Regions from separate parts of the Chitinophaga sp. 22620 genome, predicted to be linked through region 1. Evidence: riboswitches for the same ligand, from Rfam matches in the RefSeq annotation. Region 1 holds a riboswitch; each other region holds the start of a gene.
The links. Region 1 has a riboswitch for cobalamin ahead of ACTJIK_RS09210 (ribonucleoside-diphosphate reductase small subunit). Riboswitches for the same ligand answer to the same signal wherever they lie in the genome.
Positions count from the first base shown of each region.

Region 2: it holds a riboswitch for cobalamin, as region 1 does, so the genes downstream of both, metE (5-methyltetrahydropteroyltriglutamate--homocysteine S-methyltransferase) here and ACTJIK_RS09210 (ribonucleoside-diphosphate reductase small subunit) in region 1, are expected to answer to the same signal.
Region 3: it holds a riboswitch for cobalamin, as region 1 does, so the genes downstream of both, ACTJIK_RS04750 (TonB-dependent receptor plug domain-containing protein) here and ACTJIK_RS09210 (ribonucleoside-diphosphate reductase small subunit) in region 1, are expected to answer to the same signal.

Region 1 is NZ_JBQEMV010000001.1:2,239,948-2,250,367, forward strand. Features, by position in the region: gene ACTJIK_RS09205 (ribonucleoside-diphosphate reductase subunit alpha) at 1-1,938, opposite strand, end outside; gene ACTJIK_RS09210 (ribonucleoside-diphosphate reductase small subunit) at 1,996-2,967, opposite strand; cobalamin riboswitch at 3,105-3,303, opposite strand; gene ACTJIK_RS09215 (hypothetical protein) at 3,627-5,180, opposite strand; gene leuC (3-isopropylmalate dehydratase large subunit) at 5,340-6,737, shown strand; gene leuD (3-isopropylmalate dehydratase small subunit) at 6,747-7,346, shown strand; gene leuB (3-isopropylmalate dehydrogenase) at 7,356-8,435, shown strand; gene ACTJIK_RS09235 (2-isopropylmalate synthase) at 8,453-9,958, shown strand; gene ACTJIK_RS09240 (barstar family protein) at 10,052-10,378, shown strand.
Region 2 is NZ_JBQEMV010000001.1:196,507-206,926, forward strand. Features, by position in the region: gene aqpZ (aquaporin Z) at 1-368, shown strand, start outside; gene metE (5-methyltetrahydropteroyltriglutamate--homocysteine S-methyltransferase) at 545-2,851, opposite strand; cobalamin riboswitch at 3,002-3,198, opposite strand; gene ACTJIK_RS00840 (response regulator transcription factor) at 3,506-3,874, shown strand; gene ACTJIK_RS00845 (hypothetical protein) at 3,933-4,148, shown strand; gene ACTJIK_RS00850 (Y-family DNA polymerase) at 4,192-5,451, shown strand; gene ACTJIK_RS00855 (hypothetical protein) at 5,456-5,944, shown strand; gene ACTJIK_RS00860 (SOS response-associated peptidase) at 5,949-6,698, shown strand; gene ACTJIK_RS00865 (ATP-binding protein) at 6,693-8,744, opposite strand; gene ACTJIK_RS00870 (cytochrome ubiquinol oxidase subunit I) at 9,386-10,420, shown strand, end outside.
Region 3 is NZ_JBQEMV010000001.1:1,109,079-1,119,498, reverse strand. Features, by position in the region: gene ACTJIK_RS04780 (sensor histidine kinase) at 1-1,604, shown strand, start outside; gene ACTJIK_RS04775 (response regulator) at 1,669-2,301, shown strand; gene ACTJIK_RS04770 (hypothetical protein) at 2,678-3,184, shown strand; gene ACTJIK_RS04765 (tetratricopeptide repeat protein) at 3,288-3,938, shown strand; gene ACTJIK_RS04760 (trans-sulfuration enzyme family protein) at 4,108-5,268, opposite strand; gene ACTJIK_RS04755 (APC family permease) at 5,294-6,619, opposite strand; cobalamin riboswitch at 6,667-6,886, shown strand; gene ACTJIK_RS04750 (TonB-dependent receptor plug domain-containing protein) at 6,940-8,847, shown strand; gene ACTJIK_RS04745 (DUF6580 family putative transport protein) at 8,866-9,462, shown strand; gene ACTJIK_RS04740 (ABC transporter substrate-binding protein) at 9,523-10,420, shown strand, end outside.

The DNA.
Region 1 (10,420 bases):
TTCCACGAGGTCTTTCAGCAGGTGTTTGTTCACCACCACGAACTCTCCGCTCAGTACGCGGCGGGTGTAGATGTTGGAAGTGTACGGCTCAAAGCACTCGTTGTTGCCAAGTATCTGCGAGGTGGATGCGGTGGGCATCGGCGCCAGCAGCAGGGAGTTGCGGATGCCGTGTGTTTTGATCTCAGCTTTGAGGGCTGCCCAGTTCCAGCGGTCGGAGGGCGTAACGCCCCACATATCGTATTGCAGGATGCCTTTGCTGGCAGGAGAGCCTTCGTAGGTCTCATATGCGCCGTTTTTCTTCGCCAGGTCGTTGGAGGCGGTGAGAGAGGCGAAATAGATGGTTTCGAAGATGTCTTTATTCAGTTGCTGCGCCTGCTCGCTTTCGAAGGGGTAACGCAGCAGGAAGAATGCGTCTGCCAGGCCCTGTACGCCGAGGCCGATGGGGCGGTGGCGCAGGTTGGAGCGGCGGGCTTCTTCAACCGGGTAATAGTTTTCGTCGATGATCTTGTTCAGGTTCAGTGTAGCCTGGTAAGTTACTTCGAAGAGCTTCTGGTGGTCGAATTTGCCGTCTATCACGAAGCGCGGTAGCGCCAGCGATGCGAGGTTACATACGGCCACTTCTTCGGGAGACGTATATTCGATGATCTCTGTGCAGAGGTTGGAACTTTTGATGGTGCCCAGGTTCTGCTGGTTGGATTTGCGGTTGGCGGAATCTTTATACAGCAGGTAGGGGGTACCGGTCTCGATCTGTGCGTCCAGGATGGCGAACCAGAGGTCCTGCGCTTTTACGGTTTTGCGCTGGCGGCCTTCGGCTTCATATTTTTCGTACAGTTTTTCGAATTCTTCACCCCAGCAATCTGCCAGCCCGGGTGCTTCGTGGGGGCAGAACAGGCTCCATTCGCCATTGCTTTCCACGCGTTTCATGAACAGGTCGGGCATCCAGAGGGCGTAGAAGAGGTCGCGGGCGCGCATTTCTTCTTTACCGTGGTTCTTGCGCAGGTCCAGGAACTCGAACACGTCGGCGTGCCAGGGCTCCAGGTAAATGGCGAACGCGCCTTTGCGTTTGCCGCCGCCCTGGTCCACATAACGCGCGGTGTCGTTGAACACGCGCAGCATGGGGATGATGCCGTTGGAAGTGCCGTTGGTGCCGCTGATGTATGAACCGGTAGCGCGGATGTTATGAATGCTGAGACCGATGCCGCCTGCGCTCTGGGAGATCTTGGCGGTCTGTTTCAGGGTGTCGTAGATACCGTCGATGCTGTCTCCCTGCATGGTCAGCAAAAAGCAGCTGCTCATCTGGGGTTTGGGCGTACCGGCGTTGAAGAGGGTGGGCGTGGCGTGGGTGAACCAGCGCTCGCTCATCAGGTTGTATGTTTTGATGGCGGAGTCGATATCCTCTTTGTGGATACCAACGGCTACGCGCATGAACATGTGCTGGGGGCGTTCGGCGATCTTGCCGTCGATCTTCAGCAGGTAAGAGCGTTCCAGCGTTTTGAAACCGAAATAATCGAAAGCGAAGTCGCGGTCGTAAATGATAGTGGAATCCAGGATGTCTGCATTCTTGCGGATCACGTCCCATACTTCATCGCTCAGCAGGCCGGCGGGTTTGCCGGTCTTCGGGTCGATGTATTCGTAAAGTTTCTTCATCGTCTGGGAAAACGACTTCACGGTATTTTTATGCAGGTTGCTCACCGCGATGCGGGAAGCGAGCTGCGCATAGTCCGGGTGCTTGGTGGTGAGGGAAGCGGCGGTTTCCGCAGCCAGGTTGTCCAGCTCGGTGGTGGTAACGCCGTCGTACAGGCCCTGGATCACTTTCTTCGCTACGTCTATCGAATCTACATATTCCGGCGCCAATCCGTAACACAGCTTTTCTACTCTTGCCGTAATCTTGTCAAATTTGACAGATTCCTTCCTTCCGTCTCTTTTTATAACGAACATAGTGTGATGAATTTAACTGGGTGAGTAAATATATTGTTAGGTGTATTGTTGTTGAGTCTAAAAGTCTTCGTCCAGGCTGAAAGTCTGCGTCTCTTTATTTCCCATTACGCCGGATTTCTGGTAATCGCCCACGCGTTTTTCGAAGAAGTTGGTTTTGCCCTGCAGCGAGATCATTTCCATGAAATCGAAGGGGTTGGTGCTGTTGAACATTTTGCTGCAACCCAGCGCCTGCAGCCAGCGGTCTGCCACAAACTCGATGTATTGTTTCATCAGGTCCGCATTCATGCCGATGAGGGCGGCGGGCAATGCGTCTGTGATGAATTCTTTTTCGATGGACACGGCGTCGCCGATGATCTCATGCACTTCTTTTTCGCTGAGCTTGCCGTTCAGCATGCTGTACAGCAGGCAGGCAAACTCGCAGTGCAGCCCTTCGTCGCGGCTGATAAGCTCGTTGGAGAAGGTGAGGCCGGGCATGAGGCCGCGTTTTTTCAGCCAGAAAATGGAGCAGAAGCTGCCACTGAAGAAGATGCCTTCCACTGCCGCAAACGCCACGAGACGCTGTGCGAAGGTGCCGCCTTCGATCCAGCGAAGGGCCCATTCTGCTTTTTTTCTCACCGCGGGAACGGTGTCGATGGCGTGGAAAAGGCGGTCTTTCTCCACCGGGTCTTTCACATACGTATCGATCAGCAAAGCATAAGTTTCGGAGTGGATGTTTTCCATCATGATCTGGAAGCCGTAGAAACAACGCGCTTCGGGTATCTGTACTTCGCTCATGAAGTTCACCGCCAGATTCTCGTTCACAATCCCGTCAGACGCCGCAAAAAAGGCCAGTACATGCGAAATGAAGTGGCGCTCGCCATCGTTCAGCTTCGCCCAGTCCGCCAGGTCACCGCTGAGGTCGATCTCTTCAGCGGTCCAGAAGCTGGCTTCATGGCGTTTGTATTGTTCCCAGATAGCGGGGTAATTGATCGGCAGCAGCACGAACCTGTCCTTGTTGTCTTTCAATAAGATCTCATTCTCGTTACTCATTAGTAATTTTTTATACGGTTAACTATCCATAGTTAAGTTCATTGCGATTCGCGGAGTGGGGAGACGGGAGCGCGTTATCCTAAGAGGAGGTACATCCTGGGGTCGGGCTCGCCATAACCTTATTTCGCGAAGGTTTTGACAATTACGTTGTTCTGGCAGGTCTCCTGGCTTTCCCTTGCCGGGCGCGCCTTCCCGTCCCTTCCGGAACAGTGGCGTATCTAAAAGCATCCGGCATATAGGGGATCACAGTAGCGCGTCTGCTCGTGAATTCCACACGATTCCCTATTAATTCTCCACGTTTAAGAAACGTTTGAAGCCAGCACAACGAAGTCAAGAACTGTTGCAAATGTAATGATCTAACTACCCCGTCAAAGTGATAAGTTTCCCCCATATGTGGATAAAGAATGTGGACTTTTTGGGATCGCAGAAGGGGCGTACAATTCAAGTTATTCACATCTAAAAGCAGGTAATTGGTATGATAGAAAAACAGAATGTATTGGAAATCTGGCACATATTAGAACACACTAAATGTGTGGCGAAAATTGCCCTGAAATACAAGCGTTTGAAAAATGCCGCGCTCCACGAAAAAACGCCGGGAATGTGCATCTCCCGGCGTCCTGGTATTAAGCCTGCGTTGTCTTTTTGTTAATGGGCATTAACTAAATGCGCGGCACCTTGTTGATAAACTTCTTCCTGATCACATCCTGCACAGGTACCCCGTCTATCTTGCTTTCCAGCCAGCTCACAATGTCCAGGTACAGGTAGCTCCTGCGCTCGTAAGGATTTTTCGCGATCACTTCCAGCCTGCCTTTCAGATCTTTGAACGCCGTGCGTAAAGCCTTGGGGTTGGCGTACATATTCTTGCGCAGGAATTTCAGGATCTCTTCCATCACCAGGCTCAGGTCTTTGTTCTTCGCAATGAAGTGATACACGGATTTGATCAGGTATTCCACCAGGCTGTAGTTCTCCAGCTCGTAATGCGCGATCAGGTGAAGGATGCGCGCGAAACATTGTATGTCCGCCCGCAGGTTGCCTATCCGCAGCTGGATGATCTTGTTCAGGTAAACGATCGCATTGTTATTGTCGCCGCTTCCGAAATAAAGGCAGGCGATCTTGTAATAAAATACCAGCACGCGGTGCTGGTCCACCGTGAGCTGGTGCTCTGATATCTTGCACTCCACTTCGCCCACCAGCTTCAGCCCCTCGGAAAAAGTGCCGTCCAGGAAGTGCCGGTTGATCTTCCCGGTATAGAGGTACACGAACGCGGACGTACGTGTGTTCTCATTCATGCTCTCTTCTTTATCGGTAATGAACTGTTCCATTTCCGACAGCACCTCGGTGAATTTATCGTGGTTCATCGTGTGGAAATGCGCCGTGAGCAGGTTGTGCATCGCTTTGATGTACAGGTCCACATCGGTATCGCGCAGGCCGGGATATTCGGTGAACAGGTCCACCCACTTCTGGGTATACCGGTAATACATCACGAAATCCTGCAGGATATAGTAGTACCAGCAGTAAGCCTGGTAAAGGTAAATGCGTTCATAAAAGCTCATGCTGCCCTGCTGCACGGCCGGCAGGTTGGCCTCGAAGAAGGACTTCAGCATCAGCGAATCCTTCTCATCGCGCGCATGCCCCAGCTTGAGGTACATGCCGTACATCCTTAGCGCCAGGGTGCTCAGCTTGCTTACATTGTTCAGTTGCTCGTTGATGATCCGGCTTTCGTCGCTCAGCTCTTCCGCCCGGTTGTCCAGGCTGCGGGTAATGTGCCTGCTTTCGATGAGCTTTTCAAATTCCACGATCTCGAAATACAGCATCACTTCCTCCTGCTCCCGCGCGCTGGTTTTGGCCTTAGCCAGTATCTTGAGGCTCTGGTTGTACAGCCCCTTGTTGTACAGCACCCGGGCATAGTCCAGCTGCTCCCGCAGCTCTATCAGGGGATCTTTTGTTTTATATAACAGCCGTAAGGTGGTGAGAAGATGTTTGTACAGGTGGGCCTTTACATTGCTCAACTGCTGTTTCCTGATGTCCGGAACCCGCTTCAGTATCTGCTCTTCGTCGTATTCCTTCATTTTGTCCAGTGTGTTGAACAATTGTATGAAAAGCACGTCTTCTTTCGTATTATCCCGGTTGAAGGCAAGCTGGAAGTTCCTCTTTTCAGCTTTTGTGAGCGTTTTTATTAATATGAACAAGGCATCATTCTGCGTGTTGGGCATCGTTGTTACTGGATTGTAAATTATTGACCTTCAATAGGTTAATAGTTATATATCGCCTTTGCGAATCGTAATAATGACAAATTTAACGATCTGTGGTTTAAATGTGTCAATTAGATTTGAAGGAGTAAATAGGAAGGAAAGCAAATTTAAGGAGAAAATATGGGGAAAACATTATTTGACAAGATCTGGGACAGCCATATCGTAACCAGCAGGCCGGGGTTCCCGGATGCGGTGTACATCAACACCCATTTCATTCACGAAGTGACCAGCCCGCAGGCTTTTGACGGGCTCCGCAAGCGGAACATTCCCGTGTTCAGGCCTGGAAAGACCCGTGCCACGGCAGACCATAACGTACCTACCCTCAACCAGCACCTCCCCATCAAAGAGGCCCTGAGCCGCAAGCAGGTGGAGATGCTGACGAAAAATACCGCCGAATTCGGTGTGGAGCTGTACGGCCTCGGCCATCCTTACCAGGGCATTGTGCATGTGATAGGGCCGGAGCTGGGTATTACCCTGCCGGGCATGACCATCGTGTGCGGCGACAGTCACACCTCCACCCACGGCGCTTTCGGGGCGGTGGCCTTCGGCATCGGCACCTCGGAAGTGGAGCAGGTGCTGGCTACCCAGTGCATCCTGCAATACAAGCCCAAAAGGATGAAGATCGAAGTGAAAGGGCAGCTGAAAAAAGGAGTGGTGTCCAAAGACATCATTTTATATATCATTTCGCAGATCTCCGCATCGGGCGCTACGGGTTATTTCGTGGAATACGCGGGCGAGGCCATCCGCAGCCTGAGCATGGAAGCGCGCATGACCATCTGCAACATGAGCATCGAAATGGGCGCCAGGGGCGGGCTGATTGCGCCGGACCAGGTTACCTTCGATTATATCAAAGGCCGCGAGTTTGCACCCAAAGGCGCGGACTGGGACAAGGCGGTGGCCTACTGGCAAACCCTGCACACCGATGCGGACGCACAGTTCGACAAAGTGCTGGAATTTGACGCGGCGGATATTGAGCCGCAGATCACCTACGGCACCAATCCCGGCATGGGCATGGGCGTAACCCGCCACATTCCCGCCCTGGCGGAGATCGACGAGAAAGAGCAGCCATCTTTCTCCAAATCCCTCCAGTACATGGACCTCCAGCCGGGCAGCCGCCTGCTGGGCAAAAAAGTGGACTACGTGTTCATCGGTTCCTGCACCAATTCCAGGATCGAGGACCTGCGGATGGTGGCAGAATTTGTAAGGGGGAAGAAAAAGGCGGACGATGTGACCGTCTGGATCGTGCCCGGTTCCAAACAGGTGGAGGCGCAGGCCATTGCAGAAGGGATAGACAAGGTATTTGAAGAAGCGGGCTTCCAGCTGCGCCAGCCGGGCTGCAGCGCCTGCCTTGCCATGAACGAGGACAAAATTCCCGCCGGCAAATACTGTATTGCCACCAGCAACCGTAACTTTGAAGGAAGGCAGGGGCCCAATGCCCGTACTTTCCTGGCCAGCCCGCTCACCGCGGCGGCGGCCGCCATCACCGGTAATGTGACCGACGTTAGAGAACTGATATAATTATTGACAATGGACAAAAAATTTGCTAACCTGTCGTCTTCAGTGGTACCGTTACCGATAGAGAACATAGACACAGACCAGATCATCCCCGCACGATTCCTGAAAGCGACCACACGCGACGGGTTTGGTGAAAACCTGTTCAGGGACTGGCGGTACGACGAACAGAACGCACCCAGGAAAGATTTTGTGCTGAACAATCCGCTCTACAAAGGCAGCATCCTCGTAGCCGGCAAGAACTTCGGCTGCGGCTCCTCCCGCGAGCACGCCGCATGGTCGCTGGCCGACTATGGATTTAAAGTTGTAGTGAGCAGCTTTTTTGCGGATATCTTTAAGAATAATGCGCTCAATAACTTCATCCTGCCCGTGCAGGTGAGCGACGGGTTCCTGCGGAAGATATTCAACGCTGTGGAGAAAGACCCCGCCGCGCAGGTGGAAGTGAACCTGGAAGAACAGTTCATCCGCATCAGCGCCACCGGCGAACAGGAAAAATTTGACATCAACCCGTATAAAAAGACCTGCCTGCTGAACGGGTACGACGATATCGACTATCTGCTCAGCCTCAGCAAGGAGATCAACGCATACGAAGCTACTAGACCTTTTAATTTCTAATACAATCTAATGGGAGTTACGAAGAAAATACTGGTTATACCCGGAGACGGGATCGGGCAGGAAGTGACCGCGTGGGGGAAGAAAGTACTGGAGACGATCGCTGCCAACTACAAGCACACCTTCACTTTCGATGAAGGCATTATGGGCCACGTGGCCATTGAAGCCACCGGCGATCCGCTGCCGGACAGCACGCTGGAGAAAGCGCGTCAGAGCGACGCCATCCTTTTCGGCGCTATCGGTCATGCCAAATACGACAACGATCCCACGCTGAAAGTGCGCCCCGAGCAAGGCCTGCTCAAGATACGCAAAGAGCTGGGCCTGTATGCCAACCTCCGCCCCATCAAACTGTTCGACGACCTGTTGCAGGCCTCCAGCATTAAGCCGGAGATACTACAGGGCGCGGACATCCTGTTTTTTCGCGAGCTTACCGGCGATGTGTATTTTGGAGAAAAAACAAGAAGTGAAGACCGTACTTCCGCTTCGGACCTGATGATATATCACAAATACGAAGTGGAGCGCATTGCCCGCAAAGCCTTCGAAGCTGCGCGCACCCGCAAAAAGAAACTCTGCTCCGTAGATAAGGCCAATGTGCTGGAAGCTTCCCGCCTCTGGCGTGAAGTGGTGCAGAGCCTGGAGAAAGAATACCCGGATGTTGCAACCGAGCATATGTTCATAGATAATGCCGCGATGCAGCTCATCAAAGACCCGAAACGTTTTGACGTGGTGGTGACCGGCAACCTGTTTGGAGACATCCTCACCGATGAAGCCAGCCAGATAGCAGGTTCCATGGGCATGCTGGCTTCTGCTTCCATCGGCGATTCCGTTGGCTTCTACGAGCCTATCCACGGTTCCGCCCACGACATTGCAGGCAAAGGCATCGCCAACCCACTGGCCTCCATCCTGAGCGCCGCCCTGCTGCTGGACATTTCCTTCGGTCTTAAAGAAGAATCCCAGCGCGTGATCCGTGCCGTGGATGCCACCCTGCGCCAGGGTTTCCGTACAATGGACATTGCGAACAAACATACACCCAACGACTTCGTGCTGGGCACCGACGCCATGGGCACGCAGGTACTGAAAAACCTTAACTAACCTACAAACAGATTGTCATGGATAATAACCGTGTTTACGTTTTTGATACCACCCTCCGCGACGGCGAGCAAGTGCCGGGCTGCCAGCTCACCACCGTCGAGAAGATCATTGTCGCCAAAGAGCTGGAAGCCCTTGGCGTGGACGTGATCGAAGCAGGGTTCCCCATTTCCAGCCCCGGCGATTTCCAGAGCGTGGTGGAGATATCCAAAGCAGTATCCGAGCCAGTGATCTGCGCGCTCACCCGCGCCAACACTGCAGACATCGATGCGGCCGCCGCAGCGCTGAAATACGCCAAACGCAAGCGCATCCACACCGGTATCGGTTCGTCGGACATGCACATCAAATACAAATTTAACTCCACCCGCGAAGCCATCCTGGAACGCGCCGTGGAAGCCGTGAAATATGCCCGCAGGTTCGTGGACGATATTGAATTTTACGCCGAAGACGCCGGCCGTGCGGACAATGCATACCTCGCGCAAATGATCGAAGCGGTGATCGCCGCGGGCGCCACCGTAGTGAACATCCCCGATACCAACGGCTACTGCCTGCCCGAACAATACGGCGCGAAGATCAAATACCTGATGGACCATGTGTCCAACATCGACAAAGCGATCATTTCCGTGCACTGCCACAACGACCTTGGCCTGGCCACTGCCAACACCATTGCCGGCGTGATGAACGGCGCGCGCCAGGTGGAGTGTACCATCAACGGCATCGGCGAAAGGGCCGGCAATACTTCCCTCGAAGAAGTGGCCATGATCCTCAAAACGCACCATGCGCTGGGTTATACCACCGGCATCAACAGCAAAAAAATATACGAGATCAGCAACCTCGTGTCTAACATGATGCGCATGCCCGTGCAGCCCAATAAAGCGATCGTGGGCCGCAACGCTTTCGCGCACAGCTCCGGCATCCACCAGGACGGAGTGCTGAAGCACCGCGAGAACTACGAGATATTGAATCCCGAAGACATCGGCCTGCAATCCAATTCCATCATCCTCACCGCCCGCAGCGGCCGCCACGCGCTCAAACATCACCTCGAGCGCCTGGGTTACAAGATCGATAAGATCAATCTCGACGAAGTGTATGCCCGTTTCCTCGAAATGGCCGACACCAAAAAAGAGATCACCGACCACGACCTGCTGACGCTGATGGGAGACGGAGACGCCAACCACTACGACGATAAAGGCATCAAGGTAACGCTGCTGCAGGTAGTTTGCGGCGACCCGCTCCGCCCGATGGCCACGGTAAAGCTGCGCATCAACGGCGAAGAAAAAGAAGCCAGCTCCGCGGGCAACGGCCCGGTGAACGCCACCATCAACGCCATCCACAACATCATCCAGGACGATATCACCATCGATGAATTCAGCATCCAGGCGATGCGCGGCGGCAGCGAAGACGTGAGCAAGGTGAACATGCGCGTGCACCACGGCGGCAAATCCTACTACGGCTTCGGCTATTCCACAGACATCGTGAACGCCAGCGTGCATGCTTATGTGGATGCGCTGAACAAGATCTATTAAGAAGAGTTTTTTGTCTGTATAAAGGGCCGTTCCTGCAAGGGACGGCCCTTTTTTCTTGCCCTTTTCCACCACCTTTCGTATCTTGCCGCCATTATGAAAGCGACTTACAACGCCACCATCAAGGGTAAGAACTGTATCGAAATAGACGGCTTCTACGATGAGATCTCCCGCGCATTCCGCTTCCCTGATTATTTCGGGCGCAACCTGGATGCTTTGTACGACTGCCTTACCGAACTGCATGGCACGGAAGAGAATTACCTGCTTACCATCACCGACTTCGAATATTTCCTCGCGGAAGAAAGTGAAGAGACCCGCAACAAAGTGATCGACATCCTGCAGGATGTTTCCCGCGAATGGGAAGATGTGCCTGTAACAGAAATCACCCGTCCCAAATCGACATTGACCATCATCGTGCAATAAGATCTGATTTTCTTTTTTTAACAAGCCTGCTCTCATACACGG
Region 2 (10,420 bases), 2.0 Mb from region 1:
GCTGGGCGCCCGGCGAATGGGCATTAGGCTCCAATGGATGGGGCGAAGGTTATGGCGCGGGGTATAATACCGCTTCCGCGTTCATCGCCGAAGCAGTGCTCACTTTCCTGTTCCTCTTCGTGATCTTCGGCGCCACCGGTAAATGGGGCAACGGAGCCATGGCCGGTATGGCCATCGGGTTAACGCTCACGCTTATTCACATGGTGGCTATTCCCATCACCGGCACGTCTGTGAACCCTGCAAGAAGCTTCGGCCCTGCGCTTTTTGCCGGCGGCAAGGCCATGGCACAGCTCTGGCTTTTCGTAGTGGCGCCCATCGTGGGAGGCATTGCAGCTGCGCTCGTATGGCGCGTGCTGGAGAAAAAATAAAGCGTATTCACTGAATAACACCGGGCCTGACCGTACCACTGCTGGTAGGTTCAGGCCCGGCGCTTTTTATGCTATATTATTGGTTTTCGCAAACGATGTGTATGATTCCGGTGCCGCAGAGGAAACCCTCATGTATTTAAAAAGCCGCCCCGTTTAGCTGACGGGGCGGCTTTGATCTATGCAGGCACGTTAGACGTGATCCTTTCCCTTGCCGCGCGGGCGGCAGCTACCATGTTTTCGAGCGCAGCTTTTGTTTCAGGCCACTTGCGGGTTTTGAGCCCGCAGTCCGGGTTTACCCAGAGGTTGCGCAGCGGCAGCAGCTCCGCCGCTTTTTGCAGCAGCTGCACCATTTCTTCCACACCGGGCACACGCGGCGAATGAATATCGTATACCCCCGGGCCTATTTCGTTCGGGTACTTAAAATCCGCGAACGCTTCCAGCAACTCCATCTGCGACCGCGATGTTTCTATCGTGATCACATCCGCATCCATCGCTGCAATATGTGCAATGATGTCGTTGAATTCGCTGTAGCACATGTGGGTATGCACCTGGGTATCGTCCTTCACGCCACAAACAGCTACCCTGAAGGCTTTCACAGCCCATTCCAGGTATGTATCACGGTCGGCTTTCCTCAATGGCAACCCTTCCCGGATGGCCGGTTCATCCACCTGTATGATGCCAATGCCCCCTTCTTCCAATGCCACGGCTTCGTCGCGGATGGCCAGGGCTATCTGGCTGGTGGTAACGGAACGCGGCTGGTCGTTGCGTACAAACGACCATTGCAGGATCGTTACAGGCCCGGTGAGCATGGCTTTCATGGGCAGGGCCGTGCAGGATTGCGCGAACTTCGTCCAGCGGAGGGTCATGTCCGCAGGGCGGCTCACGTCGCCATAGATTACGGGCGGTTTCACGCAGCGGCTGCCGTAGCTCTGTACCCAGCCGTTTTGGGTGAAGGCGAAACCGTCCAGCATTTCACCGAAATATTCGACCATATCATTCCTTTCAAACTCGCCATGCACGAGCACATCCAGCCCCAGTTCTTCCTGCAGCCTGATGGCGTTCACGGTAGCCTGTTCAAGCGCGGCCTCGTATTGTTCCGAAGGGAGCCCTCCTTTCCGCCACTGCGCCCGCAGCTGGCGGATATCGTCCGTTTGCGGGAAGGAGCCGATAGTGGTGGTGGGGAATAACGGCAAGTTGAAACGCGCAGCCTGCAACTGCTGCCTCGATCCAAAGGGGCTTTGCCTCCGGGCATCGTCGTCCGTAATGGCCGCTGTACGGGCCTTTACAGCTGGCTTATGAATTCTTCCGGAAGCGTTTCTTTCAGCGATAGCTGTGCGGTTCAGTTCCAGCAGGCTGTTGTTGCCGTGGAAAATAGCGTCCAGCGCCGCCACTTCTTCCAGCTTCTGTTTCGCGAACGCCATCCAGGATTTCATTTCCTCGTCCAGCGCTGTTTCCAGGTCCAGGTCGGCAGGGGTATGCAGCAGCGAGCAGGACGGTGCTATCATCACCCGGTCTTCACCGAGCGCTTCAACGGCTTTTCGTATGTGCGGCAACGATATTTCGTAATTATTTTTCCAGATGTTGCGGCCATCTACCACACCTAACGACAGGGAGGTTTTCGGCGGAAGCAACGGAAGCAGCTCATCCAGCTGCTGCGGCGCCCTTACGAGGTCCAGGTGCAGGCAGCAGACGGGCAGGCTGGCTGCCAGCTCTGCATTGTCGCGCAGGCCTTCGAAGTAGGTCGCTACCATTAGTTTGAGGCCTTTGCATTGTTTGCTGATCTCCGTATAGGCATAACGGTAGGCCGCCTTTTCTTCTTCACGGAGGTCCATGGCCAGGAAAGGCTCGTCCAGCTGCACCCATTCCGCGCCTTGCTCCCGCAGCTTTTGCAGGGCGCTGATGTAAACGGGCAGCAGGTTGCGCAGCAGGTCAATGCGGTGGAAGCCGCTTTCTTTTTCCTTTCCCAATAAAAGATAAGATACAGGGCCAATGAGCACCGGCTTGGGCAGGGCATTCAGCGTATGCCGCGCGGCGTCGAACGCATTGAATACCTTGTTGCTCAGCAGGCGGAATGGCTGGTCTTTTTTGAATTCCGGCACGATGTAATGATAATTAGTGTCGAACCACTTCGTCATTTCCATGGCGGTAATGTCCAGCCCATGCTGCTGGTAGCCGCGCGCCATAGCAAAATAAAGATCGATCTCGGCGTTCTCCGCTACTTCCGTTACCACGGGGGCATAGCGGTCGGGCACTGCACCGAGCAGCAGGGTCATGTCCAGCACATGATCATAAAAGCTGAAATCGTTGCAGGGCACGAGGTTCATGCCGGCGGCCTGCTGCAGCTGCCAGTGCTCTTCCTGCAACCGTTTGGCGGCCAGGAACAGCTCGCTGCGGCCAATGCGGCCCTGCCAATAGTGCTCACAGGCTTTTTTAAGCTGTCTTTGGGCTCCCATGCGCGGGTAGCCGAGGCTGTGTTTAAGCATACGTAAAACTTTTTGGTTAAAACATTAATGTGCATTAATGCTCCTTACAGTTTCCGGTACGCTTCCAGGATTGTGTAGTAGATAAGGAATGAAAAGGCACGACGGGCCATGCCCATCCGTTCCCGACTGCTGCTTCTAATCGCGAAAGCATTTGTCTTACACAGCGGGGCAAGTATCCTGGCTCGTAACATCATTACCGTTCTTCTCACCCCGTTCAGGTCGGGGGCAATGAACATCGGTGGCAATGATTCAGGTGCGTTACTTACAGTTGCGCGACAGCCCGTGATTTACACACGGTTCCTTATTAAAGACGGCTTTCGCCGTCTACCTCGCTGTGGAAAGAATGAATAAAAGTAAAGAACTCAGGGTCAAAGATAGGAAGGTACCCGGTCATTTCCTACTAACAGGCACAGGCGAACGTTAATACGCATTAACCAAAAACGATTTTGGCACAGTATATGCAAATGTCACTTTGTACCATTTAACCGTATACTCCCTGACACCTGTGGCCTGGCCATTGAAAGAACAAGTAGTATACCTGTATACGCGTCTCAAATTATTCAAGCATCCATTTTAGCAGCATAAGGTGAAGCCGGAACCCCGGCCGGAAGAGCTATGCCCTTTATGCTGCGTGGAACAACCATGTTTTTTGATATGAAAAGGATTTTGGTAATTGTGGATGATCTGCTGATGATTCATGTGATAGAACTGATCATACAGAAAGAGGGATACGATGCAGACCTGGCCTATAACGGAAAAGAAGCTACTCTTTTGCTTCGCATGTATGATTATGATCTTGTCATTGCAGATCTTAAGCTGCCATTTCCGCACCTGCAGGAACTGGCGGAAGCGCTGCGCCATCAACGGTCGCAGAAGCCTTTCTCCATCCTGGCAATTGTCCCCGCAGCATTCCTGACCGGCACGGTGGAAAGCTGGTTCGGCTTCGATGCGGATGAAACTGTAACCCGGCCTTTCTGCCCATTCGAGTTAACCGGCACGATCAAGCGCCTGCTGGCGCTTTGATTGTTGGCAGGCCTGGTTTTCCGGGCCTGCGTTTTTTATTTTTAGCGATCTTCGCCATATGGACCCTTTTTCCGTTTCCGTCAACGGCCAGCTTTACGAGGTTACGCCTTACGTAAAGGGCTACACCGTTTCCTTTCACATCGATGCGCCGGGAAGCCGCATTTCCTTTGAACTGGACGAGGAAGACAACCTACGCGCCATCACTACCGGCGAACCCGTGGATGCCGCGCTGGTAGAGCAGCTTGCCGCTGCAATTGTACAGCACTTTGGTTGAAATGCCAATATTTTTAGCTAGATTTGCTAATAATAATAGCATTATGATCGCCCTTGTTGACTGTAACAATTTCTATGTCAGCTGCGAACGGCTCTTCCACCCCCGGTTTCTCCGCCGGCCCGTGGTAGTGCTGAGCAATAACGACGGCTGCGTGGTAGCCCGCTCCGAAGAAGCCAAGGCCCTCGGCATCGCCATGGGCGACCCCGCCTTTACCATCGAAAAAACACTGAAAGCGCACAACGTCGTCATGTTCTCTTCGAATTATACCCTTTATGGCAGCCTCAGCAACCGCGTAATGCGGATACTCGCCCATTATTCCCCTGACATGGAAGTGTATAGTATAGACGAGGCTTTCCTGGACCTTTCGGGCATGAAAGACCTCCCGGGCATTGCGGCCGCCATACGTAAACATGTTTTCGACGAAGTCGGCCTGCCGGTATCCGTAGGCGTTGCCCCCACCAAAACGCTCGCCAAAATGGCAAACCGGTATGCCAAAAAGCACCACCGCCGCGCAGGCGTATGGGTCATGGATACGGAAGACGGCATCCGCGAAGTGATGGCCGCCACCGCCGTGGAAGATATATGGGGCATTGGCGCCCAGTATGCGGATAAGCTGCACAAAAAAGGATTTCATACGGCGCTGGAGCTTTCCCGCGCGCCGGACGACTGGATAAGGAAAGAAATGACCGTCACAGGCCTTCGCCTGGTGCTTGAATTGCGCGGCACCCCCAGCATACCCATGCAGGAAGCCGAGCCGCCCAAAAAAGCCATCTGCGTGGCCCGCTCTTTCGGGCAGATATTGACGGAGAAGAACGACCTGCGCGAAACGCTGGCCAATTACACAGCGATCTGCGCGCAGAAACTCCGCAGGCAGCAAAGCTGCGCAGCCGCTATACAGGTTTTCCTGTCCACCAATTACTTCCGCACGCAGGACAAACAATATCACCGCTCCATCACCCTGCACCTGCCCGTTCCCACCAACAGCACACCCACCCTGATACATTTCGCCATGGATGCGCTGGACCGTATCTACCGCCCCGGGTATAATTATAAAAAGGTTGGCGCCCTGGTGCTGGACCTGGTGCCGGAAACCAGCGTGCAACAGAATTTATTTTCGGAAAAGGACCATGCGCGCGAAGCAAAGCTCATGAAAGCGCTGGACGGCATCCATCAACATTTTCACGGCAAGCAGGTCGTAAAATTCGCGGTGCAGGGCAAGGGGGAAAAAGGTAAAATAAAGCGCGACCGGCTTTCTAAATGTTATACCACGCGGCTCACTGAAATTCTTCATTGTAAAACATAACCATATGCACAACCCGCTTTCCATTTTACGTGCCATGGTGCTGGATGGGCTCATCCAGGCGGGACATGTATACTTTGTACGTCAGTCCTACCCCAGAGGCATGTTCAAGAACATCAAGGAATCGCTGCTGATCACGCCTTACAAAAGCGCGGGCGAAGCGAACCTTCATTACAACGCCATTATTGCTGACCCGCGGCGGTATATCTACAGCATATACCATCCCGGCGACAGGGAAAAATTGTATCATGCGGCCAGCCAGCCCGAGGGCTACTGCGTTTATATCGCGTTGCTAAAAGACAGGGAATGGAAGCCCGGCCATTCCTTCGCTGCGGCCCTCAGGCGCTACATGCGGCTGCACGGCAGCAGTCCGGACGGGAGGGTAAGCTTATCTGCCGAACTGTCCATCCGCTTTGGAGAACTTTTTATTAATTTGAAGCGGCATCTGAAGGATGATGATTTTAAGATCCCCCTTTCCGAAATAGAAAAAATATAACGCGATGTGCTACGACCTTGCCTTTTCCGCCACCATCCAATCGGTGTTTGATTATCTCCCTGAGCTTAAAGACATGGGCAACCTGGATATGTCCTTTGAACCGACCTTTCACAAAGTAGCGCAGGCTTATCCCAAATGGCCGGTGGTGGTGAATGATAAGGGCACGCTGAAGCTGATGAAGTTCGAATGGGGCGTGATACCGAATTATATGAAAACGCCGGAAGAGATCAAAAAAGGCCGGAAGTGGATGGTGAACGCCCGTTCGGAAAAAGTGCTGGATACAAAAGCGTACTGGAGCCGCATCCGTTCAAACCGTTGCCTGGTACCGGCTACAGGCTTTTTTGAACACCGGGAGATCCCGGGATGGAAAAACAAAGTGCCTTATTATATCCGGCTGAAGAACCGAGATATGTTTTTCATTGCAGGGCTATACGCCTATTCGCATCTGCCCAACCCTGAAACCGGCGAGCTGCCCGGCACTTTCACCGTGCTCACCCGCGATGCCAACGACATTATGAGCCGCATTCACAACGGCGGCGATAATGCCGGCCGCATGCCGCTGATATTGCCGGTGGAATATGAACAGGAATGGCTCCGGCCGGACCTTTCGGACGAAGGCATCCGGCGCATTCTCAGCTATTCCCTTCCTTCGGATGAAATGGCTTACTGGACAGTAAATTCCGTACGCAAGGCGAAGCCTGATGATGAAGGAGTGATTGAGAAAGTGGAATATGCGGACCTGCCCGCATTATGACGCCTTGATGATCCTGAGCGGGTATGGCGTTTCTTTGCTGAGGTATTTATCCATCACGGAATACAGCCGGTCGAACTCTACCGGCTTGATCAGGTATTCGTTCACGCCCGCATCCAGCGCTTCTTTCTGCTGCTCGCGGAACGCGTCCGCCGAAATGGCGATCACGGGAATGTGCCGCAGCTCGGGGTCTTCACGGAGGAAGCGGATCACTTCGTTGCCGCTGAGCTTGGGCATATGCATATCCATGATGATCAGGTCAGGACGGCAGGTATGCGCCATTTCCAGGCCTTCCTCGCCGTTGTTCGCAATATGCAGTGAAATACCCAGGTGCGAGAAGAAACGCTCCATGATCATTTGATTGATCTCGCTGTCTTCCATCAGCAACACCCTTCTTTCTGCGGGGAAAGCGGCGTATTCCTTGCGTTCGTCGCGGGATTGCTCTTCGGGCCTGGCGGAAGCCTGCTCCACCAGCGGCAGGGTAACCGTAAAAGCGGAGCCCTGGCCGGGTTCGCTCCAAACTTCGATATCGCCGCCCATCAGTTCGGTAATGCGCCGTGAAATAGTAAGGCCGAGGCCGGTGCCGCCGAAGTTCTGGTGAATGGTTTCATCCGCCTGCTCGTAGGGCTGGAAGATCAGTTTCTGTTTTTCCTTCGGTATGCCCACGCCTTCATCCGCCACGCGGATGCACCACTGCGCGGGCTCCTGCGGGTAAATATGCAGTGTTACCTTTTTGCCGGAAGGCGTGAATTTGAGCGCATTGCCCAGCAGGTTATTGAGTATCTGCGTAAGATGCAGCCTGTCTCCCACCACTTCGCCGGGCAGCTTGTGATCTACCTGCAGCTGCAGCTGCACGCCTTTTACTTTTGCGGCATCCTGGTAAATATTCACCACGCTGCGGATCCATTCACGGAGCACGAAAGGTTCGGGACGCAGCTCGTCGGTTTTCCCCGCTTCTATCCTTGCCAGTTCCAGCACGTTATTGATAATGTCCAGCAGACTGTGGCTGCTGTTGTGTATGTTATCGATCATATGCAGGATGCTGCGCGGGATCTTGTTGCGGTTGGCCGGCTCGTGGAGCATCAGGAAACTGATGCCGATGATGGCATTCAGCGGGTTGCGTATCTCATGGCTGATCTCGCGGAGGAACGCCGATTTGGCGGCATTGGCATGCTCAGCTTCGTCGCGGGCCCTCATCAGGTCCTGCTTGAGCGATTCCAGTTCGGCCACGTATCCCTTCAGCTGCTGATCCTGGTCGCGGAGCTGGCTGTTGCTGGTCCTGAGGTTTAACAGCATATCTTCCAGCGCAATATTGCTTTTACGCAGCTGCGTGGTGCGGTTGCGCACTTCTGTTTCCAGCTTGGCGTTGTAATTTTCCAGTTTCGTATAGGCGGCAGCCAGTTCCGCTTCTTTGGTCACCACCAGCTCGTTCTTCTTTTTCAGGGAATCGTTCCGTTTGTTCAGGCGCTTCACCAGCCCGCTGATGTTGATCTGGTAAAAACTGATCACGATCCCGTTCAGCAGTAGCACGATGGACATGATCAGCCAGCGGAACATGAAAGTAAGGTCCCGGCTCATTTCCATCGGCTCTATCACCATAAAATAATAATTGGTTTCCAGCAGCACCAGGCAGGTGAGGATGAGGGAGAGGCAAATGAATTTCAGTTCCTTTTCTTGGTGTGAGCAGATCAGCAGCGGCACGCCAATAAGGAACAGCCCCAGGAAATGCACCTGTGTGCTTTCCCCGAAAGTAACGCCATAATACAGCATCACCATGCAGAACACGAACATGAGGCCGAACTTGGCAGAAGAATATTTTTTATGATGGTTGAGCCAGAGGATAGAGAGGAAGCCGGCTACAAATCCGATGGCGGTGTAAAGAATAGTATAGTCGCCGGACATAAGGGATAGCGATACCCCGCAAAAGGTACACAACAGGGCTGTCAGGAAGCTGAAGGAATTGACGACCATGATCTTGCGGCCGTCGCCGTCTTTCATATCCGAGGAAAGCCCTGTTTTTTTAATGATATTGAACCATTGGCTGATCATGTAGTGCTAAATTGCCCGTCAGAAGTTACAGCTTTTTTCACAGTCTGTCAACAATCTTCTGAAACAGTTTTTGGTTGATATTATTTTGGTTTTCAATAATTTAAATTGATTTGTCTGACTAAGTACCACTTAATCAACAACAACTGATTAACAAAAAAGGTTTACCCAAAAAGGACTAGCCCGATGAAGATCGGGCCAGGAAATTTACTCTCCAATTTATATTTGAACTTACTGGTATACAAGTTTTCCGGTCCCGGGCCGAAATTAACCACACAAAACGTGAAGAATTGTTAATTGGTCGTTAATGAAAGTCAGGATTGCCGTAAAGGAACAGGTCCGGGGAGAACCCCAGACCTGTTAAATACGCTCCAATTTAACTCATTGAAAGCTCGTTACAAACGTAATTGACCTCCAATGACAAACCAAAGGTATATTCCCGTCCGTGGAGGAAGTGTTAAAAGCTTGTTATTAAGAAAAGCTGTTGCAGCAGGATAGCTTTCCCCGCCTTGACCATCATTTTTGAAAAACCTTTCCTTTCCGCCGGTTGTTTCTTAAATTGATCAACGTCAGGTTCCTGCTATGACGGTTGTCAGCACAAACCACCGCCAGGCAGGCTACTTTTGCGATATAAACTCCATATCATGCCCTCTGTAGAAATCCTCTCCCGCATACAATTTGCCTTCACTATAGCCTTCCATTACATCTATCCCCCGCTGAGCATCGGGCTGGGCGTATGCCTCGTGATCATGGAAGGCATGTACCTGCGCACGGGCATCAAGATGTACGAAGACATCACCCGGTTCTGGATCAAGATCTTCGCGCTCATATTCGGCATCGGCGTGGCTACCGGCATTGTTATGGAATTTGAATTCGGCACCAACTGGGCCACTTATTCCCGCTATGTGGGCGATGTGTTCGGCAGCGCGCTGGCCGCGGAAGGCATTTTTGCCTTCGCGCTGGAATCAGGCTTCCTCGGCATACTGATCTTCGGCTGGAACCGCGTAAGCAAAGGCGTTCACTTCTTCTCCACCCTCATGGTCGCGCTTGGCTCTATCTTCTCGGCAATATGGATCGTAGTGGCCAACTCCTGGCAGCAAACGCCCACGGGGTATGTAATTGAAGGAGAAGGGCTGGAAGCGCGGGCCGTTATCACGGACTTCTGGGAAATGGTGTTCAACCCATCCTCGGTGGACCGTTTGTCGCATGTGCTGATAGGCGCTTTCCTGGCGGGCTCCTTCCTCGTAATGAGCGTAGCCGCCTGGTATATCCTGAAAAACAGATTCGTTACGCCCGCAAAAGCGATGTTCAAAGTGGGGTTGACCGTTGCCGCCATCAGCGCACTGGCGCAGCTGTTCACCGGGCACCGCTCCGCGGAATATGTAAGCGAATACCAGCCCGCCAAGCTCGCGGCCATGGAAGGCCACTTCGACAGCTCGGCCGTAGCAGATATGTACATCGTTGGCTGGGTGGACAAAGCTTCCGGGAAAACCGCCGGCATCCGCATCCCCGGCGGGCTTTCCTTTCTCACGCACGGCAGCTTCTCCGCTCCCGTTACCGGCCTGAACGCTTTCCCGGAAAACCAGCGGCCCGGGGCGGTGAACTTTGTTTTCCAGACCTATCACCTCATGGTGGCCATCGGCGTTACGCTCATCGGGCTTACGTTGCTGGCGGCATTC
Region 3 (10,420 bases), 1.1 Mb from region 1:
TCCGCACCTGGACGGACAGCCTGTACAAAAATGGCCGGTACCAGTGGCAGCATATACAGGACATTTACCCGGACAAGCACCGCAACATCTGGGTGGGCACGGCAGGCCACGGCCTGCTGAAGATGGACACGGCAGGGCGTATCCTGCAGCGCTTTGCAACGAATGAACCCGGACATGCGCTGCCCGGCAACAATATCCGGAACATCAGTCCCATGGGCGCGGATAAGCTGCTGATAGCCGGCGGCGGCATATCATTACTGAATACCGTTACCGGGAAAGTGCTGAACACGATCACCGAAGATCATGGATTGCCCGTGCATACCGTTACCAATGTGCTGCCCGTGAATAACCAGACCGTGTTCTTTACGACCAACTTCAGCGCGGGGAAAGTGAACCTGGCGAACCGTAAAGTGGTGCATTACGGGCGCAACTACGGCGTGGCGGATGAAACCTTCCAGCTGCCTACCGCCTGCCGGTTAAGGAGCGGCCACGTGGTGTTCGGCTCCACCAAAAGCATCCTCACTTTTTACCCGGACAGCCTGCGCGAGCCGGAAAGGCCGCCGGACGTGCGTATCCACTTCTTCAAAACAGGAGAGGACCTGCAGTCGCCCTACAGCCCCATGGTAGCTGACGGCATTCCCAATATGGTGCTGCACCATAAGAACGGCACCTTTACCATCGGCTATACTTCGTTGGCATACCTGGAACAGGACAATCTCACCTATTACTACCGGCTGGAAGGCATAGACCGTCAATGGGTGAAAGCCAACAAAAGGCAATACGTGACTTACAGTAATCTTTCGCCGGGCACCTACACGTTCCATGTGTATTGCGAAAACGGCGAAGGCCTGGCCACGCGGAACATCACCAGCATGACCATCAACATCCAGAAACCCGTGTGGCAGAAGGGCTGGTTCTACGCAGTGCTGGCGCTGCTCATTGGCGGGGTCATTTACGTGATACACCGCCTGCGCGTAAACCGGCTGCTGGCCACCGAAAAAGTGCGCCGCCGCATTGCGCGCGACCTGCACGACGATATGGGCTCCACCCTCACGTCCATCAACATCATGAGCAGCATGGCGCGGCGCAATGCCGTACAGCAGGATCTCGCTAAGACCCAGGACTTCCTCGTCAAGATCGGGGAAAGCACCACGCGCATGATGGAAAGCATGGACGACATCGTATGGAGCATCAACCCGCTGAACGACAGCACACCCCGCGTAATTGCGCGTATGCGCGAGTTTACCACCAGCATGCTGGAAGCGCGGCAGATCGGTTTTACTTTTTCCATAGACGAAAAGATCTACAGCCGCAGGCTGAAGCTGGAAAGCCGCCACGACTTCTTTATGATCTATAAGGAAACCATTACCAACATTGCCAAGTACGCCCGCTGCACCTTTGTGGACATACGCATCCAGCTGCGGAAGGGCCAGCTGGTGCTGCGTGTGCAGGACGATGGCGTGGGATTTAATGTGAATGAAGCGGGCGAGGGAGACGGGCTGATGAACATGCAGCGCAGAGCCTACCGCATGAACGGGCAGCTGAGCATACAGTCGCAGATAGGAAAAGGCACGGTGATCACGCTGATGTTCCCTACCACATAGGTATGTGATTGGCGGAACGGCGGCTACGGCTTACCTTTATCAGGCACTAACAACACACCTGGATATGATCCGAATCGTGTTATATGAAGATAACACCAAACTGCGGGAGAACTTAACCTTACTGATCGACGGGGCGCCCAACTATGTAGTATGCGGCGCGTTCAAGAACTGCGACCACATTTTACAGCAAACCGGCGAGCTTCTCCCCGACGTTATCCTGATGGACATAGACATGCCGGGAACCAATGGCATAGAGGGCCTCCGCATCGTGCGGAGCCGGCATCCCAACCTGCCTATACTCATGCTCACCGTGTTCGACGACAACCAGCATGTGTTTGAAGCTATCAAAGCGGGTGCAGACGGTTATCTCCTCAAAAAAACGCCCCCGGAAAAGCTGCTGGATCATATCCAGGACGTATACGACGGCGGCGCGCCCATGACCTCCTCCATCGCCCGGCAGGTGTTGCAGCTGTTCGCCCGCCAGCCTTCAGACCGCAAGGAGCTGTACAATCTCTCCGACCGCGAAAAAGAAGTGCTGCAGCTATTGGTGAACGGTTACAGCTACAAGATGATCGCTTCCGAGATATTCATTTCCATAGACACCGTTCGCTCCCACATCAAAAAGATCTACGAAAAACTCCACGTCAATTCCAAATCAGAGGCCGTGGCAAAGGCTTTCCGGGACAAGCTCGTGTAAGGCGGCATCCTGTTCCTTCCGTTCACCTGGCGCATTTGCCGGTCGTCCCCAACCCCGCATCCGTAAACCACATTCTTATGTGGTTGCATGCCAGCCTGAACTTCCTCAATTTTGTATTGTGAAAGGAATAGCGCGGGTAAACGGAAACCATACTTCAATCTATTTCATGCGTGTTAAAACCTCATGCCGGCCGAATGCGCTTTAACGTCATAAAAAGATCCGCTGTTTTGTCTGCCTGCAACAGGTAGCCCCCAAAAATTATTTCCCATAACATCACATTGTTCCCCAAAGGGCACACCGCGCGTGTGCCCATTCTTCATTTACACCCAACACTTTTGGCCGGAAATTTGTTACCTATGCACTAAACATCCAAAAAATGATAAAGCAACTGACCCGCTTTTTAATGGTACCCGTGGCAGCCATGCTGCTGTTCAGCGCCTGTGCTTCACAACAGGGCGCCTCCGCACCAACGGCCAGCGGCATGAAAAAAAATGCGACAGGCAAATGGACCCTGAATAACGTGAGTTACGAAGGCCTTCCGTCCACTGCCAAGATCAAAACGGTATTTTCCAACATCCCTCCGGACTGCCTGCAGGGCAGCAACTGGGTACTCCCCAGCAACGCCTATGGCTCCTACACCCTCAACGCCACCGGCGCGGGATGCCCTACCGGCACCCAGAACATCGTTTGGAGCACCCTCAACCAGGGCGGCCAGATCATGATCCAGTTCAAAGAGCTGGCGGACGGGGTGAAGGCCAAAAACATCACGGACGGCTACCGCGTGGAACTGCAAAGTGCGGACAATGCTTCCATGACATGGCGTGCACCGGTATCTTATGAAGGAAAAACCGCCTACATAATATATTCATTCAGCAGGCAATAAGAATTTATCCTGGTAAACATGTAAAGGAAAAAGCGCGGGCAGATTTTGCCCCGTTTTTTCCTTTTTTCTTATTGTATCTTTGCCCTTCGTTTTTAGAATCATTATGAAAGCATTTAACTTATTTATCAAATACCGCCTGCCCCTGGGCATTGTGCTCCTGATAGGCGGCATTGCCCTGGGCCTGACCTTCGGCTGGTGGGAAGCCGCCATTGTGCTCGTATTGGCCGTGATCTGTATCGTGACGCACTTCCTGTTCGGCCCCATGCGCCTTATCCAGGAAGCAGTGGAAGCCGGCGATGTGGAAACAGCCAACCGCCTGCTGAACCAGATCAAGTTCCCCAAGCTGCTTATTAAGCCCATCCGCAGCGGCTACTACATGATGCAGAGCAACATGGCCATGTACAGCCAGGACCTGGATAAAGCCGAAGCAGCCGTGAAGGCCAGCATCAAATCCGGCAGCCCCATGAAGGAATACGAAGGCATGCAGTACTTCCAGCTGGGCACTATCGCTTACCAGAAAAACGATATGAAAACGGCGGACGCCAACCTGAAAAAATCCATCAGGCTGGGCCTGCCCGATAAAGAAAATACCGCAGCAGCGCTGCTTACCCTCTGCTCCATCGCCATGAGCCGCAGGGATTTTAAAACCGCGAAAGACTATTTCCGCCGTGCAAAAGCGCAGAAGCCCACTACCGACCAGATCGTGAGCCAGATCAAGGAAATGGACAAATATATCAGCCGTATGCCGGGTTGATCATCCGTAAAATTATATAAAAAAGGGGCTGACCGAAATGAACGGTCAGCCCCTTTTTTCATTCAGATAGATATCCTTATACTATTTCAACGCTCTTCTCCGCCAAGTATTCTTCGACTGCCGTTCGGCCACGTCTCCCGGATAAAATATCATCAGAACAACCGATCCCTCAGATCTGCGCCAATGCCTGCGCCAGGTCTGCTTTCAGGAATGCGGGCTCTTCCAGCCCGATGTAGATCCTGACCATCCGGTGCTTCGGCTCACCGGCATTGAAGCCGCCTTCAGGCAGGGCAGCGCAGGCCGGGAAAATGAGGGATTCATGCCCGCCCCAGCTTACCGCCATCAGGAAGTGCTGCAACGCATTGCAGAACCTTTCCACCTGCGCCGCGCTGCCGGCTTTCAGCTGTATGGTGAAGAGGCCCGCAGCCCCTTTCATTTGCTGCTGTGCCAGTTCGTATTGCGGGAAATCAGGATCGAGGGGATAAAATACTTTCTCTACCTGCGGTTGCTTTTTGAGCCACTGGCAAATATCCTGCGCGCTTTCGCGGCTGCGCTTCAGCCTTATTTCCATCGTGCGCAGGCCGCGAAGGAGCAGCCATGCGGAGAAAGGCGCTATCACGCTGCCCACGCTCAGGAATTCGGACACGAATATCTTCCGCAGCAGTTCCCTGCTGCCGGTCAGCACGCCCGCCACCGTATCGCTGTGGCCGCTGATGAACTTAGTGCCCGATTGCAGGCAAAGGTCGATGCCGAGCCCGGCGGGCTGCTGGTAAAGGGGCGTACTGTAGCTGTTATCGAGGATGGTGATGATGCCTTTGGTTTTCGCCAGTTTGGTGATGGCCGCAATATCCTGCAATTCGAAGGTGAAGGAATTGGGCGATTCCAGGTAAATGAGGCGGGTATTGGGTTGGATGGCTTTTTCAAAATTATCTGTGCATGCTCCATCTACAAAAGTGGTTTGCACACCGAAGCGTGGAAGGATATTTTCCATGATCTGGCGGGCCCAGTTGTACGGGTCTTTCACGCAAACCACGTGATCGCCCTGCTGCACCTGCGAAAGCACGGCTACAAAAATAGCCGCCGCCCCGCTGCCGAACACGAGCGCGTCTTCCGCGCCATCCAGCGCCGCCAGCTTTTTCCGGAGGATGTCTACCGTTGGATTATTGCCCCTGCTGTAAAGAAAACCTTTATACTCATCCTGCAACAGCGCCCGCATATCCGCTACGGTATCGAATGCAAAATTGCTCGTTTGCATAATGGGCGGGGCGATGGCGTTGAAATAGAGCTCCCGGTCTTCCCCTAACTGATTGATAATATAAGATAGATCCATAGTTCAGATTATTGCTCTCCAGGGTTCAGGTTTTTTTCCGCACCACATACCGCATAAAAATGTAGATCGGCAGGCCTGCCACAAACCACACCATGCCGCCCAGCGCCTGGCCCAGGTCGTTTATAAAAATATTGACCGTTACGAAAAGATATACCGTAATAAAAAACGCGGGAAGAAAGGGATAGAGCTTCATTTTGTAGATGCCCTGCCCGTCCAGGTGCGCCGTCTTTTTCCTTAACACAAAGATAGTGGCCGCCGCCGAGGCCAGCCCGATAGAATCGAACAGCATGACGTAACGGATGATCGTATCGAAATTGCTGAGGAAATACAGCAAACCGATCACCAATGCGGCGAATACGGTCAATGCCACTTCCTGCACCTGCGTTTTGCTGTTCACCCGCTTGAAGATGCCCGGCAACACGCCGTCTTCCGCCATGGCGTAATACATCCTCGGGTTCGACATCAGGTTCACGTTCGCGTATCCCAGCACGGACATGAACAGCAGCACGCTCGTGACCTTGAATCCATATTCCCCGAAGAACGCACCCGCCATCCGCGCCGCCAGCGCATCGGTGGTTTTCAGCTGCTCGAAGCCGATCACTTTCACATAAGCGTAATTCACCGTGATGTAAAGCAGCAGGATGATCCCGATGCCCAGCATGATGGCTTTCGGCATGTTCTTCGATGGTTCCCTTACATCGCTGCCGAAATTGATGGTTTGCTGGTAACCGCCGTAGGTAAAAAAAACCGGCACCAGCGCGGCGCCGAAGATGTATGCCCAGCCATGCGGCGTAGACACGGACGCCGCCGTTTGCGGCGGCGCCACGTTGTTGCTGAAAGCGGCAAGGCACAGCAGCAATACCAGCGTGATCTTAAACACTGTCAGCACATTCTGCCAGCTGGCGCTCATCCGGATGCCCGACAGGTTGATCAGGTACAGCACCAGCACGGCCCCGATCGCGATGGCCTTGCGGCCGCCTTCGTGCTGGATGGTTTCGGGAAGCAGCACGGGGCCGATATATTCAGCGCCCACGATACAAACGGCCGCGATAGATGCGGCGTTCGATATCAGGAGCGTCCAGTTGATCATAAAGGAATAAGCGGGATGGAAACCGTAAGACAGCACTTTATAGAACCCGCCCGCCACGGGAAAGCGGCTGCCGATCTCCGCATAAGTGAGCGCCCCGCAAAGGGTTACCAGTCCTCCCAGCACCCATACCATAAAGAACAACAAAGGAGTGCCGGTTTCCCGTGCTACGCTCACAGGCGTCCTGAAAATCCCCATCCCTATGACCAGCCCCACTACGATCATAGTGAGGTCGAACGGGCCAAGCTTTGGTTTAATGCTCATAACTACAAGATAACCGATTAACCGATTATTTACATAAAATATCCGTAGGTTTGCCCCCGGTAAACGGTTGCCCCTGATCTTGATCGGGCATTAATAGGGAATCCGGTGTAAATCCGGAGCTATCCCCGTAGCTGTAAACCCGCCGCCTGCATCCCATGCAGCGCGATGTTTTCCGGAAATCCTCCAACCACTGTTCCGACAAAGGAGCGGGAAGGTACCTCCGGGAAGCGGGTGAGCCAGAAGACCTGCCGCATACCTTCCATTCCCTGCTTCGGGTGAAAGCAGAGAGCATGTTGCACTTATTCAATTTATAGACGTACATGAAAAAGAAAAGCTCAGTGCTTACTTTCGGCTTGCTGGCTATATGCTATGCAGCTTCCGCGCAAGATTCCGCGCAGGTTTCCCAGCTCAACACTTTTGTGGTGACTGCCACCAAATTCGCTAAAAAACAAAGCGAAACCGGTAAAGTGCTCACCGTGATCACCAGCCAGCAGCTTTCCCGGAGCGCAGGCCGCACGGTAGCCGACGTATTGAACGAACAGGCCGGCATCGTGATCAACGGTGTGGGCTCCAACCCCGGCAAGAACAGGGAGTTGTATTTCCGCGGCGCCACCAGCCAATACACCCCCATCCTCATGGACGGTATTCCCGTGGCGGACGCCACCGGCCTTACCGGCAGCGCCATCGACCTCCGTCTGCTGCCTGTGGACCAGGTAGAGCGCATCGAGATACTGCGCGGCACGCAAAGCACCCTGTATGGGGCGGATGCGATCGCCGGCGTGGTGAACATCATCACCAAAAAAGGCGGGGGCAAACCCGTGAGCGCTTACGGCGACCTCGTATGGGGAAGCAACCGCAGCCTGAAAGGCTCCCTGGGCCTGCGCGGGCAGCAGGATAACGTGGATTACAACGTGAGCTTCACCCATTATGTAACAGACGGTATCTCCGAAGCCGCGCCTTTCGATACCATCAAAGAACCCACCTTCGACCGCGACGGCATCCGGCAGAACGCCTTTATGGCCAGCGTAGGCATACAGGCTACAGAGCAGCTGAAACTGCGCCCATTCCTCTTTTACAGCGACTACAAAAGCCGCTACGACGGCGGCCCTTTCCAGGACGCGCAGGTGAACAACAACCAGTCTGACCTCATCCATACCGGCATCCGCGGTGATTATGACCTCAACGGGAAAGGACAGGTACACGCCAACTTCGCCTACCAGAAAGTAACCCGCCGCGACGAAAGCGCCTGGGGCGTAACCAACCTCGACGGCCGTTCGTACTTCGGCGAGCTGTACGCCAACTATGACATCAACCACTGGCTGCAAGCCCTTGCCGGCGTGGAGTACCGCAAAGCAGAAATGATCGATACCGTGAACTTCCGCAACCCGTACGGCATCCGCGACCAGTACAACACCAGCCCTTACGCCGCGCTGTTCATCAAAAACCTGCACGGTTTCAGCTTCGAGCTGGGCGGACGTTATACGCTGCATTCCAAATACGGCAACAACTTCACCTACACCATCAACCCCTCCTACCTTATTTCCGACAAGCTGAAAATATTCGCCAGCATTGCTTCCGGTTTCAAAGCTCCCACCCTGACAGCGTTGTACAGCATCTGGGGCAGCGAAGACCTGAAGCCGGAACACGCCACCAGCTACGAAGCCGGCGCACAGACCTTCCTATGGAACGGCAAGATCGACCTGCGCGCGGTAGTGTTCAAACGGGATATGAAAGACGTGATCGCGTACATCAACAACAAATACGTGAACTTCAATAAACAGAACGATAAAGGTCTTGAAGTGGAACTGGCCGTACAGCCTGCCAAAGGCCTGAACGTAAAAGTATCTTACGCTTATGTGGACGGAGAGGTGACCACCCAGGCCTCTCCCGGCAAAGACACCACCTACAGCAACCTGGTGCGCCGCCCCAACCATACCGGCACGCTGAATGTAGGTTACCAGGTCACCAAACACCTGTTTGTAAGCAGCACCCTCCGCCACACCGGCAGCCGCTACGACCTGTATTATCCGCCGTTCCCGCAGCCCATGGAAAACAAGCCACTGGAGGCGTACACCCTGCTGGACGCTTATGTTGAATACCGTTTTTCGCCAAAGGCCAACATTTTCTTCAACGCAAATAATATCACCAATAACAAAAAATACTGGGAAATTTATGGCTACTCGGTGTTAGGCTTCAACATGGCCGCCGGGATATCCTTTTCACTGTAATCAATAAATTCACAACAGATGTCAATCAGGAACCTACAGCCCCGCTTCTTCGTTCTGCTGCTGTTCATCATCGTGGCAGGCGTGCTGCGCATCACCGCCGCGGGCAATATCACGCCTTTTTCCAATTTCTCGCCGGTAGGCGCCATGGCGCTGTTTGGCGGGGCATGTTTTGCGGATAAATGGAAAGGATATGTATTTCCCCTGCTCACGCTTTTCCTCAGCGACGTGATCATGATGCAAACGGTATACAAAGCCTATTCCAACGGCTTTATGTTCAGCGGCTGGTACTGGATCTATATCGGTTTTGCCGCCAGCGTGCTGATCGGTCAGCTCGTGATCAAAAAGATCAGCGTGGGCAATATTGTGCTGGCCAGCGTGCTGGCAGCCGTTATCCACTGGCTGTTCGCTGATTTCGGTACGTTCATGAGCGATTTCAATATCGACATTACCACTGGCAAACCGTTTACCCGTGACCTTTCCGGCCTTATCAGGTGTTACACCCTCGGGCTGCCTTTCCTGAAGAACACCCTGCTGAGCAATCTCGTATTCAGCGGCATTTTCTTCGGACTGTTCGCCTGGATGGAAAGAAAGATACCGGCGCTGGCTGTACGTTAAATATCACTAAAGGGCCGGCTGCCTGGCCGGCCTTTCTTTTTATTCATCAAACCGCTTACCATGACCGCTTCTTCTTTCCTTCCCGCCGCCACCCAGATGATCTACGACATGGGCCTCCAGCACCTGCTGCAGGGCATCACCTTCGAATGCCCGCCTGTTGCGCTGGCGGAAAAACAACGCGTGGTGCGGTATGTGCTGGAAGGAAATACTTACAGCAGCGAGGAAATAGACCGCATCTTTTCCGCTTCCAAAGCGCAGGGGAAAAGCCTGTATTACGTGGATGAACCTTTGCTGGAGAGTATTTCCCCGGATATCATCTTCACGCAGGATGTGTGCGAGGTATGCCAGATAGATACCCACTGCACGCAGCAGGCCGTGTACAAGCTCAGCAAGCAGCCGGAACTGGTAAGCCTCAGTCCCAATAATCTTACGGATGTATTCAACTGCGCCATCACTATCGGCAAAGCCCTGGGAGAAGAGGCCACCGCTTACCGCTACCTCGCCGGGCTTCAGCAGCGCCTGGATCATATTACCGACCGCCTCCGCCAGCACCGCTCGCCACTGCGCCGCGTGATGATCATGGAATGGATGGCGCCCGTATACAATTGCGGCCACTGGATCCCTTACCAGGTGGCATACGCAGGCGGCGTAGACATGCTCTCGAATCCCGCCGGCGACTCCATCGTTACCCCCTGGGAAAAAATATTGCGTTACGATCCCGAAGTGCTGGTGATTGCACCCTGCGGCTTCCTCACAGGCCGTTCCGCCGAAGAGCTGCACCTGGTTACGAATGTTCCCGGCTGGAATAACTTACAGGCAGTCCGCAACAACGAAGTATACCTCGCGGACTACGACCTGTTCACCCAACCCAGCGCCAGTACGTTGACAGACGGCGTTGAAGTGCTGGCTCATCTTTTCCACCCGCAGGTGTTTGATGCGCCGGAGAGGTTGAAGGGGA